2 regions of the Streptomyces siamensis genome follow, and region 1 is predicted to be linked to the other one. Evidence: predicted binding sites of a transcription regulator. Region 1 holds the regulator's gene; the other holds the start of a gene.
The links. Region 1 encodes HrcA, which represses chaperone genes, less so after heat shock. Its sites were predicted from a motif close to TTNGCACTCNGNNNNNCNGAGTGCNAA; they were not measured.
Positions count from the first base shown of each region.

Region 2: a site for HrcA is predicted at 2,301-2,327, ahead of groES (co-chaperone GroES). Genes of this name have one in related genera too.

Region 1 covers NZ_BAABKB010000002.1:646,068-651,539, forward strand. Annotated here, with positions in the region: gene ABEB03_RS05515 (hypothetical protein) at 1-727, shown strand, start outside; gene ABEB03_RS05520 (DUF3097 domain-containing protein) at 711-1,514, opposite strand; gene ABEB03_RS05525 (MBL fold metallo-hydrolase) at 1,560-2,294, opposite strand; gene hrcA (heat-inducible transcriptional repressor HrcA) at 2,465-3,484, shown strand; gene dnaJ (molecular chaperone DnaJ) at 3,485-4,621, shown strand; gene ABEB03_RS05540 (nitronate monooxygenase) at 4,743-5,472, shown strand, end outside.
Region 2 covers NZ_BAABKB010000030.1:121,353-126,824, reverse strand. Annotated here, with positions in the region: gene groL (chaperonin GroEL) at 108-1,736, opposite strand; gene groES (co-chaperone GroES) at 1,848-2,156, opposite strand; gene ABEB03_RS31415 (polysaccharide deacetylase family protein) at 2,407-3,192, opposite strand; gene ABEB03_RS31410 (polysaccharide deacetylase family protein) at 3,249-4,133, opposite strand; gene ABEB03_RS31405 (class I SAM-dependent methyltransferase) at 4,271-5,464, shown strand.

The DNA.
Region 1 (5,472 bases):
GTACCTGGGCGGGCCGGATCACGCGGGCCACCAGGAGCGGACGGCCGCGTCGGCCGGCTCCTCGGCAACCGAGCCGCTGGTGTTCGAGGCCGTCGACATCGGGGACACGGTGGTCGTCCACCGGGGCGTGATCCTGGCCCGCCGGCGCATCGCCGTGGCGCTGCCGACCATCGTGCTCTGCGCGTGGATCACGTGGCTGCTCGTCCACGGGCACGCGCACGGCGCGGTCGCGGTCGTCCGATACGTGGCAGCCGTCCTGCCGGTGCTGCTCGCCGGGGCGGCCGTGGTGTTCGCCGTCCGAGGTCTGCGGTGGCAGTGGAGCAGTGTCGTCACGATGGACGCGGCAGGCGTGCATGTCTCCCGGCGCGGAGAATCCGCGACCGTCGCGTGGGACTCGCTGGCCGGTGTCGGCATCTACGAGGCGCGGCCCCTGCGCACGCTCGAACTCTGCCCGAAGGACGGGATCGACCGCGACGACCCGTTGCTGTGGCTGTTCGTGCGCGACAGCGAGCCGTTGCAGCCCGGACTGCCCCGGCTGCGCCTCCGCGTCTCCTTGCGGCCCTCCGACGGGCGGGACGCCGTGGCGGCGGGCTGCCTCCGATGGGCGCCGGATCTCTGGTTCGGCGGGCGACGGATGGACTCCGGCTACGGCGGGGACCCCGACTTCAAAGGGCACCGGAGCCGCACCCGCGGAACCGGCGGCAGGACCGTCACTCCGGCGCCGTGACGAAGTCGATCAACTCCTCCACGCGACCCAGGAGTTCCGGCTCCAGGTCCTTGTAGGAGCGCACCCGGGACAGGATGTGCTGCCAGGCCGCGCCGGTGTTCTCCGGCCAGCCCAGGGCCCGGCACACGCCTGTCTTCCAGTCCTGCCCGCGCGGGATCCGGGGCCAGCCCGCGATGCCCACGGCCGACGGTTTCACGGCCTCCCAGATGTCGATGTACGGGTGGCCGAGCACCAGGGCGTGGTCGCTGGTGACCGCCTCGGCGATGCGGGACTCCTTCGTGCCGGGCACCAGGTGGTCGACCAGGACGCCCAGCCGGGCGTCGGGGCCGGGACCGAAGTCCTCGACGATGGAGGGGAGGTCGTCGACGCCCTCCAGATACTCGACGACGACGCCCTCGATGCGCAGGTCGTCGCCCCACACCTTCTCGACGAGCTCGGCGTCGTGGCGGCCCTCCACGTAGATGCGGCCCGCGCGGGCGACCCGGGCCCGCGCACCGGGCACGGCCACCGAACCGGACGCCGTGCGGGACGGACGTGCCGGCGCCGACGACGGCCGTACGAGCGTCACCACCCGCCCCTCCAGCAGGAAGCCGCGCGGCTCCAGCGGGAACACCCGGTGCTTGCCGAAGCGGTCCTCCAGGGTGACCGTGCCCGCCTCGCAGCGGATCACGGCACCGCAGAATCCGGTACCGGGCTCCTCGACCACCAGACCGGGGTCCGCCGCGACCTCCGGTACGGGCTTGGGCTTCTTCCACGGCGGAGTCAGGTCCGGAGAGTACTGGCGCATTCGGATGACGATAGGAGAAGCGGCGGGGCGGTGCGGGGGAGATCGCTACGACACGCCGAAACGCGCCGCCAGCGCGTCCCGCTGGGCGCGCACGAACGCCGCGTCCACCGTCGCTCCGTGACCGGGCACGTACACCGCGTCCTCGCCGCCCAGGTCGAGCAGCCGGTCCAGGGCGGCCGGCCAGTGTGAGGGGATCGCGTCGGGACCGGCCTGGGGTTCGCCCGACTCCTCCACCAGATCCCCGCAGAAGACGGTCTCCGGTCCGCCCGGCCCGCCGGGGACCAGGACCGCCAGATCGTGCGCGGTGTGTCCCGGGCCCACGTTCGCCAGCAGGACCTGGACGCCGCCGAGGTCGAGCGTCCACTCGCCGGACACCGCGTGCCGGGGGTGCACCAGAAGGTCCGCCGCCTCGGCCGCCGCACTCGGTCCGAGGCCGTTGCGCACCGCGTCCGCGCGCAGTTCCTCACGCCCGTCGGCGAGGACGGCGTCCAGCCCGACCGCCCCGAACACCTCCACCCCCGAGAACGCGGCCGCCCCGAAGACGTGGTCGAAGTGCGGGTGCGTGAGTGCGAGGTGCGTCACCCTGCGACCGGGCCCGAGCAGCCGCAGCGCCTCGGCGCGCAGCCGCGCGCCCTCACCGAGGCTCGACCCCGCGTCGATCACGAGCGCGGCGTCCGCGCCCACCACGAGCCCGACGGTGCAGTCCCAGACCGGAAGCCGCCGTCGTCCGACCCGGGGTGTCACCCTTTCCCACCCCGGCTCTTCCCAAGTCACGCTCATACGGAGACGCTAGCCGTGCGGACGTGGTGAGCACGACATCGCAGGCCGGCCCTTGCCCGGGCCGTACCTCACAGCCGTACACTGGGCCGGGGAACGCTGGCACTCGCGTGCGCTGAGTGCCAGGCCAGGGGCCACGAAGACCACGGAGCCGACTTCTGGAGGTGTGCGCGATGCTCAGTGAACGCAGGCTCGAAGTGCTGCGCGCCATCGTCCAGGACTACGTGGGCACCGAGGAGCCGGTCGGTTCCAAGGCACTCACCGAGCGGCACCGGCTCGGCGTCTCGCCCGCGACCGTGCGCAACGACATGGCGGCGCTGGAGGACGAGGGGTACATCGCCCAGCCGCACACCAGTGCCGGGCGCATCCCCACGGACAAGGGCTACCGGCTGTTCGTCGACAAGCTGGCCGGGGTCAAGCCGATGACGGCACCCGAGCGGCGGGCCATCCAGAACTTCCTCGACGGCGCCGTCGACCTCGACGACGTCGTGGCCCGGACCGTGCGGCTGCTCGCGCAGCTCACCCGGCAGGTCGCCGTCGTGCAGTACCCGTCCCTGACCCGCTCCACCGTGCGGCACGTGGAGCTCCTGTCGCTCGCCCCGGCGCGCGTCATGCTCGTGCTGATCACGGACACCGGGCGGGTCGAACAGCGCATGATCGACTGCCCCGCGCCGTTCGGCGAGACGTCGCTCGCGGACCTGCGGGCGCGGCTCAACAGCCGGGTCGCGGGCCGCCGCTTCGCGGACGTCCCGCAGCTGGTGCAGGATCTTCCGGAGGCGTTCGAGGAGCCCGAGGACCGCGGTACGGTCGCCACGGTGCTCTCCACCCTCCTGGAGACACTCGTCGAGGAGACCGAGGAGCGGCTGATGATCGGCGGCACCGCCAATCTCACCCGCTTCGGACATGACTTCCCTCTCACCATCCGGCCGGTGCTCGAAGCGCTGGAGGAGCAGGTCGTGCTCCTCAAGTTGCTTGGTGAGGCGAAGGATTCGGGCATGACCGTGCGGATCGGTCACGAGAACGCCCATGAGGGACTCAACTCCACGTCCGTGGTCTCCGTCGGCTACGGTTCGGGCGGCGAGGCAGTAGCCAAACTCGGCGTGGTCGGCCCGACCCGCATGGATTACCCGGGAACGATGGGAGCGGTACGAGCGGTGGCACGGTACGTCGGACAGATCCTGGCGGAGTCGTAAGTGGCCACGGACTACTACGCCGTGCTCGGCGTGCGCCGCGACGCTTCCCAGGACGAGATCAAGAAGGCGTTCCGGAGGCTCGCGCGCGAGCTACATCCGGACGTCAACCCCGATCCGAAGACGCAGGAGCGGTTCAAGGAGATCAACGCCGCCTACGAGGTGTTGTCGGACCCGCAGAAGAAGCAGGTCTACGACCTCGGCGGCGACCCGCTGTCCCAGGCGGGCGGCGGTGGCGCGGGTGGCTTCGGCGCCGGCGGCTTCGGGAACTTCTCGGACATCATGGACGCCTTCTTCGGCACGGCGTCGCAGCGCGGACCGCGCTCGCGCACCCGCCGGGGCCAGGACGCCATGATCCGTCTGGAGATCGAGCTGGACGAGGCGGCCTTCGGCACCACGAAGGACATCCAGGTCGACACGGCCGTCGTCTGCACCACCTGCAACGGCGAGGGCGCCGCACCGGGCACCTCCGCGCAGACCTGCGACATGTGCCGCGGCCGTGGTGAGGTCTCCCAGGTCACCCGGTCCTTCCTGGGCCAGGTCATGACCTCCCGCCCCTGCCCGCAGTGTCAGGGCTTCGGCACCGTCGTCCCGACCCCGTGCCCCGAGTGCGCGGGCGACGGCCGGGTCCGCTCCCGTCGCACCCTCACGGTGAAGATCCCGGCCGGTGTCGACAACGGCACCCGGATCCAGCTCGCGGGCGAGGGCGAGGTCGGCCCCGGCGGCGGCCCCGCCGGCGACCTGTACGTGGAGATCCACGAACTGCCGCACAACGTCTTCCAGCGGCGCGGCGACGACCTGCACTGCACGGTCACCATCCCGATGACCGCGGCGTCCCTCGGCACGAAGGTGCCGCTGGAGACGCTCGACGGCCTGGAGGAGGTCGACATCCGTCCGGGCACGCAGTCCGGGCAGTCGATCCCGCTGCACGGGCGGGGCGTCACGCACCTGCGCGGCGGCGGGCGCGGCGACCTGATCGTGCATGTCGAGGTCACCACGCCGACCAAGCTCGACCCCGAGCAGGAGCGACTGCTGCGCGAACTGGCGAAGCTGCGTGGCGAGGAGCGGCCCACCGGGCAGTTCCAGCCCGGCCAGCAGGGTCTGTTCTCGCGTCTGAAGGACGCGTTCAACGGCCGCTGACACGACCGTCGAAGCCGGGACCGGAGCCGCGGAGGGCGCTGACCAGGTGCCCTTCCGGCCGGTCCCGGACAGGCGGAAGGGTGGATTCGGACTTGTACGGAGGACGTGACAACATGCGGTCATGTCCTCCGCGCTGACCGATCTCTTCCCACTGCCGATCGTGCAGGCCCCCATGGCGGGCGGCGTCTCCGTGCCGCAGCTCGCGGCGGCAGTGTCCGAGGCCGGCGGACTCGGTTTCCTGGCCGCCGGGTACAAGACCGCCGACGGCATGTACCAGGAGATCAAGCAGCTGCGCGGACTCACGGCCCAGCCCTTCGGCGTGAACCTCTTCATGCCGCAGCCCGAGTACGCGGACCGGTCGGCCGTCGAGGTGTACGCCAACCAGCTCGCCGGTGAGGCCGCCTGGTACGAGACCGAGCTCGGCGACCCGGACAGCGGCCGCGACGACGGCTACGACGCCAAGCTCGCCGTCCTCCTCGACAACCCGGTGCCGGTGGTCTCCTTCCACTTCGGCTGCCCCGCCCCCGAGGTCCTGGAGTCCCTCGCCCGCGTCGGCACCCTCACCCTGATCGCCGCGACCACGGCCGACGAGGCCCTGGCGGTGCAGCGGGCGGGCGCCGACGCCGTCGTCGTGCAGGGCGTCGAGGCGGGCGGCCACCAGGGCACCCACCGCGACAACCCGGAGACGGACGGCACCGGCATCGGCCTGCTCTCGCTGATCGCGCAGGTCCGCGAGACCGTGCGGATCCCGATCGTCGCGGCCGGCGGCATCATGCGCGGCAGTCAGATCGCCGCCGCCCTCGCGGCCGGCGCGAGCGCCGCCCAGCTCGGCACCGCGTTCCTCGCCACCC
Region 2 (5,472 bases), on a different contig from region 1:
TCGGCGAACGGAAACGCGGAAGGCCCCCGCTCCGTGTCGGGAGCGGGGGCCTTCGCGAGGCACTGCTCGACGTCGCGCCGGCGACGTCACGCCGTGCGGCGCGGTTCTCAGTGGGCGTGCCCGTGGCCGTGGCCGTGGCCCGCGTCGGCCTCCTCCTCGGCCGGCTTCTCGACGACCAGGGTCTCGGTCGTCAGGAGCAGCGAGGCGATGGAGGCGGCGTTCTCCAGGGCGGAGCGGGTGACCTTGACCGGGTCGATGACGCCGGCCTTGACCAGGTCGCCGTACTCGCCGGTCGCGGCGTTGAAGCCCTGGCCCTTGTCGAGCTCGGCGACCTTGGAGGTGATGACGTAGCCCTCCAGGCCGGCGTTCTCGGCGATCCAGCGCAGCGGCTCGACGGCGGCGCGGCGGACGACCGAGACACCCGTGGCCTCGTCGCCGGTCTTGCCGAGGTTGTCCTCGAGGACCTTCACGGCGTGGACGAGCGCGGAGCCACCACCGGAGACGATGCCCTCCTCGACCGCGGCGCGGGTCGCGGAGATGGCGTCCTCCAGACGGTGCTTCTTCTCCTTGAGCTCGACCTCGGTGGCGGCGCCGACCTTGATGACGCACACGCCGCCGGCCAGCTTCGCGAGGCGCTCCTGGAGCTTCTCGCGGTCCCAGTCGGAGTCGGTGTTCTCGATCTCGGCCTTGATCTGGTTGACGCGGCCGACGACCTCGTCGGAGCTGCCGCCACCGTCGACGATCGTGGTGTCGTCCTTGGTGACGGTCACGCGGCGGGCGGTGCCGAGCACGTCCAGGCCGACCTGGTCGAGCTTGAGGCCGACCTCCTCGGCGATGACCTGACCACCGGTGAGGGTGGCGATGTCGCCGAGCATGGCCTTGCGGCGGTCACCGAAGCCGGGGGCCTTCACCGCGACGGCGTTGAAGGTGCCGCGGATCTTGTTCACGACGAGGGTGGAGAGGGCCTCGCCCTCGACGTCCTCGGCGATGATCAGCAGCGGCTTGGAGGCGTTGGACTGGATGACCTTCTCCAGCAGCGGCAGCAGGTCCTGGATGGAGCTGACCTTGCCCTGGTGGATGAGGATGTACGGGTCCTCGAGGACGGCCTCCATGCGCTCCTGGTCCGTCACGAAGTACGGCGACAGGTAGCCCTTGTCGAAGGCCATGCCCTCGGTGAAGTCCAGCTCCAGACCGAAGGTGTTGGACTCCTCGACGGTGATGACACCGTCCTTGCCGACCTTGTCCATCGCCTCGGCGATGAGCTCGCCGACCTGCTGGTCCTGGGCGGACAGCGCGGCGACGGCGGCGATGTCGGACTTCTCGTCGATCGGGCGCGCGGTGGCGAGCAGGTCGTCGGAGACGGCCTTGACGGCCGCGTCGATGCCCCGCTTCAGCAGCGCCGGGGAGGCGCCCGCGGCGACGTTCTTCAGGCCCTCGCGCACGAGCGCCTGGGCGAGCACGGTGGCGGTGGTCGTACCGTCACCCGCGATGTCGTTGGTCTTGGTCGCCACCTCCTTCACCAGCTGGGCGCCGAGGTTCTCGTACGGGTCCTCGACCTCGACCTCGCGGGCGATGGTGACACCGTCGTTGGTGATGGTGGGGGCGCCGAACTTCTTGTCGATGACGACGTTGCGGCCCTTGGGGCCGATCGTCACCTTGACCGTGTCGGCAAGCTTGTTGACGCCGCGCTCAAGGGCGCGACGGGCGTCCTCGTCGAACTTCAGGATCTTCGCCATAGGAGCGGTTCAGCCCTCTCGGAAAACTGGGAGAAACGAACGGCGCCCCCGGCGCCCGGCTTGTTGACGTCGCGGGGGCCAGGGGCGCAGTTCACTGCAATTCTGGGTGAATTACTTCTCGACGATCGCGAGCACGTCGCGGGCCGAGAGGACGAGGTACTCCTCGCCGTTGTACTTCACCTCGGTGCCGCCGTACTTGCTGTACAGCACGACATCGCCGACGGTGACGTCGAGCTCGACGCGCTTTCCGTCCTCGATGCGGCCCGGGCCCACGGCCAGGACGACGCCCTCCTGGGGCTTCTCCTTGGCGGTGTCCGGAATGACCAGGCCAGAGGCCGTGGTCTGCTCGGCGTCCAGCGGCTGGACCACGATGCGGTCCTCGAGCGGCTTGATGGCAACCTTGGAGCTGGCGGTCGTCACGATCCGACCTCCCCCTTCGGAGATCTCACGGGGTTAACTGTCTGAGGTGGCGACCAGGTCGATCCGTCGTCGCGGGTGCCGGACCTGCCCGTCGCTATTGGCACTCTCCAGGGGGGAGTGCCAGGGCCGAGACTATGACTGCGATTAGCACTCGGTCAAGCGGAGTGCCAACGCGGCGCTTACATGTCCGCAAAACCTCGGCGCACGTGCGCGCGCGTCCACGTCCGCTTCCCCGTCCCTGAGGCGGAGCTCAGAGGTAGTCCTCCAGCCGGGCCACCGTGAATCCCTGCGCCTGGATGCGGCGCAGCAGACGGGTCGTGGAGTCGATGAGCGTCACTCCGCCGGTGTCCTCGGGCCGGGCCAGGACGATGTCGCCCGGCCGCAGCTCGTGCCCCTGCTCGTAGCTCAGCCCTTCCGCCCGCATGGAGGCCCGCCACAGCACGACGGCGGCGACCCCGCAGTCGGCGGCGGCACGCAGCGTGGTGTGGTCGTAGGTGCCGTACGGGGGCCGCAGCAGCCGGGGCCGGATGCCGAAGCGCTGTTTGAGCTTGTCCTGCTGGCCGCAGATCTCGGCGCGCTGGCCGGCGTAGGGCAGGCCGCGCAGGGAGGCGTGGTCGAGGGTGTGGTTCTGCACGCTCGCGCCGACCGCGCGGAGCCGGGCGAAGTCCCCGTACCCCGGCCCGAGGACGGTGTCCGTGAGGAACATGCTGACCGGCAGCCGCAGTTCACGGACCATGTCGACGAACCGCGGATCACGCTCGGCGCCGTCGTCGTAGGTCAGGAAGACCACTCGATCGTGGGTGGGGACGTGGTCCACGACGGGCGGCAGTCCGGGGCCGGCGGGGCGCGCGACGGTCCGGGCGGGCGGGCGCGGCGGGCGGGCGAGCGGGGCGGCGAGGCCCCAGCGGCGGTACGCCGACTCCCGGGGCCGTACCTTCTGCGCCGCCTTCTTGCCCAGCCGCCCGATGGGGTCGACGGACGGGGCGCAGCCGGTGAGCAGCACGGCGGCGAGCAGTCCCCCGCCGAGCGCACGCACCCAGCGCCGCGCCGGGTGCGGTGGCCGCGGGCGCGCCGGGCGCCGCACCCGGAGCCTCACAGGTAGTCCTCCAGGCGCGCCACCGCGTAGCCCTTGTCCGTGACCTTCTTCAGGAAGCGGCGGACCATGTCGGTCATCGTGCCGTCCCAGTCGGCGCGGCCCCGGAAGTGGGTGAGGACGATGTCGCCGGGGTGCAGGTCGCGGTCGTCCTCGCGGTACTCCCAGTGGTCGACGTAGACCTCCTCGTCCCAGATCGGGGCGTACTCGATGCCGCAGGACTTGGCGGCGCGCAGGGTGTCGCCGTTGTAGTTGCCGTAGGGCGGCCGGAAGAGCGTCGGGCGCTTGCCGAACTGCTTCGTCATGATGGCCTGCATGCCGCAGATCTCCTCCCTCTGCTCGTCGTACGACAGCCCGGGGAGGTACGGGTGGTGCAGCGTGTGGTTGTTGAGGGTGACACCGCGGTCGCGCATCTCGCGGAAGTACCCGTAGTCGTCCTTGATCAGGTAGTTGCTGAGGAAGGCGGTGTACGGGATCTTCAGGTCGCTCATCATCCGCAGGAACTTCGGGTCCTTCTCCTCACCGTCGTCGATGGTGAGGAAGACGACCTTGTCCTTGGTGGGGACGGTGGTGAAGACCGGGGGCAGCCCCTCCTCCTCCTGACCGTCGACCTCGAACCCGTCGCGGGCCTTGATCACCGGCTTCGTGGCGGGCGGCGCCGGGGGCACGAGCGGCGCCCTGTCCAGGCCCCAGCGCTCGGCGGCGGCGACGCGCTCGGCCTGGCTGTTGCTCACCCGGTCGGCATAGGAGCCGGCGGCCGGGGACGCCTTGACCTTCGGCTGCTGACCGGGGGTCCCCTTGACGCCGGATTCCTCGCCGGAGCAGCCGGAGACGAGAGCGGTGAGGGCGAGCACGGCAAGACCGCCGCGAACACCGGCCCGCATTGCGGCGTTTTTATCATTTTGTCGCACTGATCGCATGGTGCGGGATCTTCCCAGCGCGAGCCGCTCACGAGGCCCCGACACCACCGCGGCCCCACGGCCGGACGCGCAGCATCCACCGACTGGCCCACAATGGGCCGGTGAACGACGTCTCCTTCGCCTCCCTCCTCACCCCCGAGGGCCGCGCCCTGCTCGACGAGGTCCGCGGCACCGAACCGGCGCGGGAACTGGCCGTGGCCACCCGGCTGCGCCGCGAGCACCCGGCCGAGCTGGTCTCCGCCGCCCTCGGGCAGGAGCGGCTGCGGCAGCGGGCCACGGCGAAGTTCGGGGCCGAGGACGCGGAGCGGATGTTCTTCACCCCGAACGGGGTCGAGCAGTCGACGCGGACGAGCGTGGCGGTCCACCGCGCGCGGCGGTTCCAGGAGCTGGGCATCCGCTCCGTGGCCGACCTGTGCTGCGGGATCGGCGGCGACGCGATCGCGCTGGCCCGCGCCGGCATCCGGGTCCTCGCCGTCGACCGTGACCCGCTGACCGCGGCGGTCGCCCGCGCGAACGCGGACGCGCTGGGGCTCTCGGAGCTGATCGAGGTCCGCGAGGCGGATGTCACCGCCGTCGACACCTCCGCGTACGAGGCGGTCTTCGTGGACCCGGCACGGCGTGGCGGCCGGGGCCGGATCTTCGACCCGGAGGCCTACTCGCCGCCACTGTCCTGGGCGGTCGAGACCGCGACGAAGGCGCCGATGGCCGCTTTGAAGATCGCCCCCGGCATCCCGCACGAGACGGTGCCCGCCCAGGCCGAGGCCGAGTGGATCTCCGACGGCGGGGACGTGAAGGAGGCGGTGCTGTGGTTCGGCACCGAGCCGGGGCTGGTGCGGGCCACCCTGCTGCCCGGCCCGCGCGAGCTGCGCGGACGGGGCCTGCCCGATCCCGCCGTGCGTCCGGTCGGCCGCTACCTGTACGAGCCCGACGGCGCCGTCATCCGCGCACACCTGGTCGCGGAGGTGGCCGAGGACCTCGACGGCGGCCTGATCGACGAGACCATCGCCTACGTCACGGCGGACGAACTGCGCCCGACGCCGTACGCCTCCGCCTACGAGATCACCGACCGGCTGCCCTTCAACGTCAAGCGTCTGAAGGCGTTGCTGCGGGAGCGCGAGGTCGGTGTCCTGACGGTCAAGAAGCGGGGCTCGGCCGTCGAGCCGGAGGAGCTGCGGCGGAAGGTGAAGCCGCAGGGGCCCGCTTCCGCGACGGTGTTCCTGACGCGGGTCGCGGGTGCCCCGACCATGCTGGTGGGGGCACCCGCGCAGCCGCCTGCTGCTGGTGGCGGCCGCTGAGCGGAGCG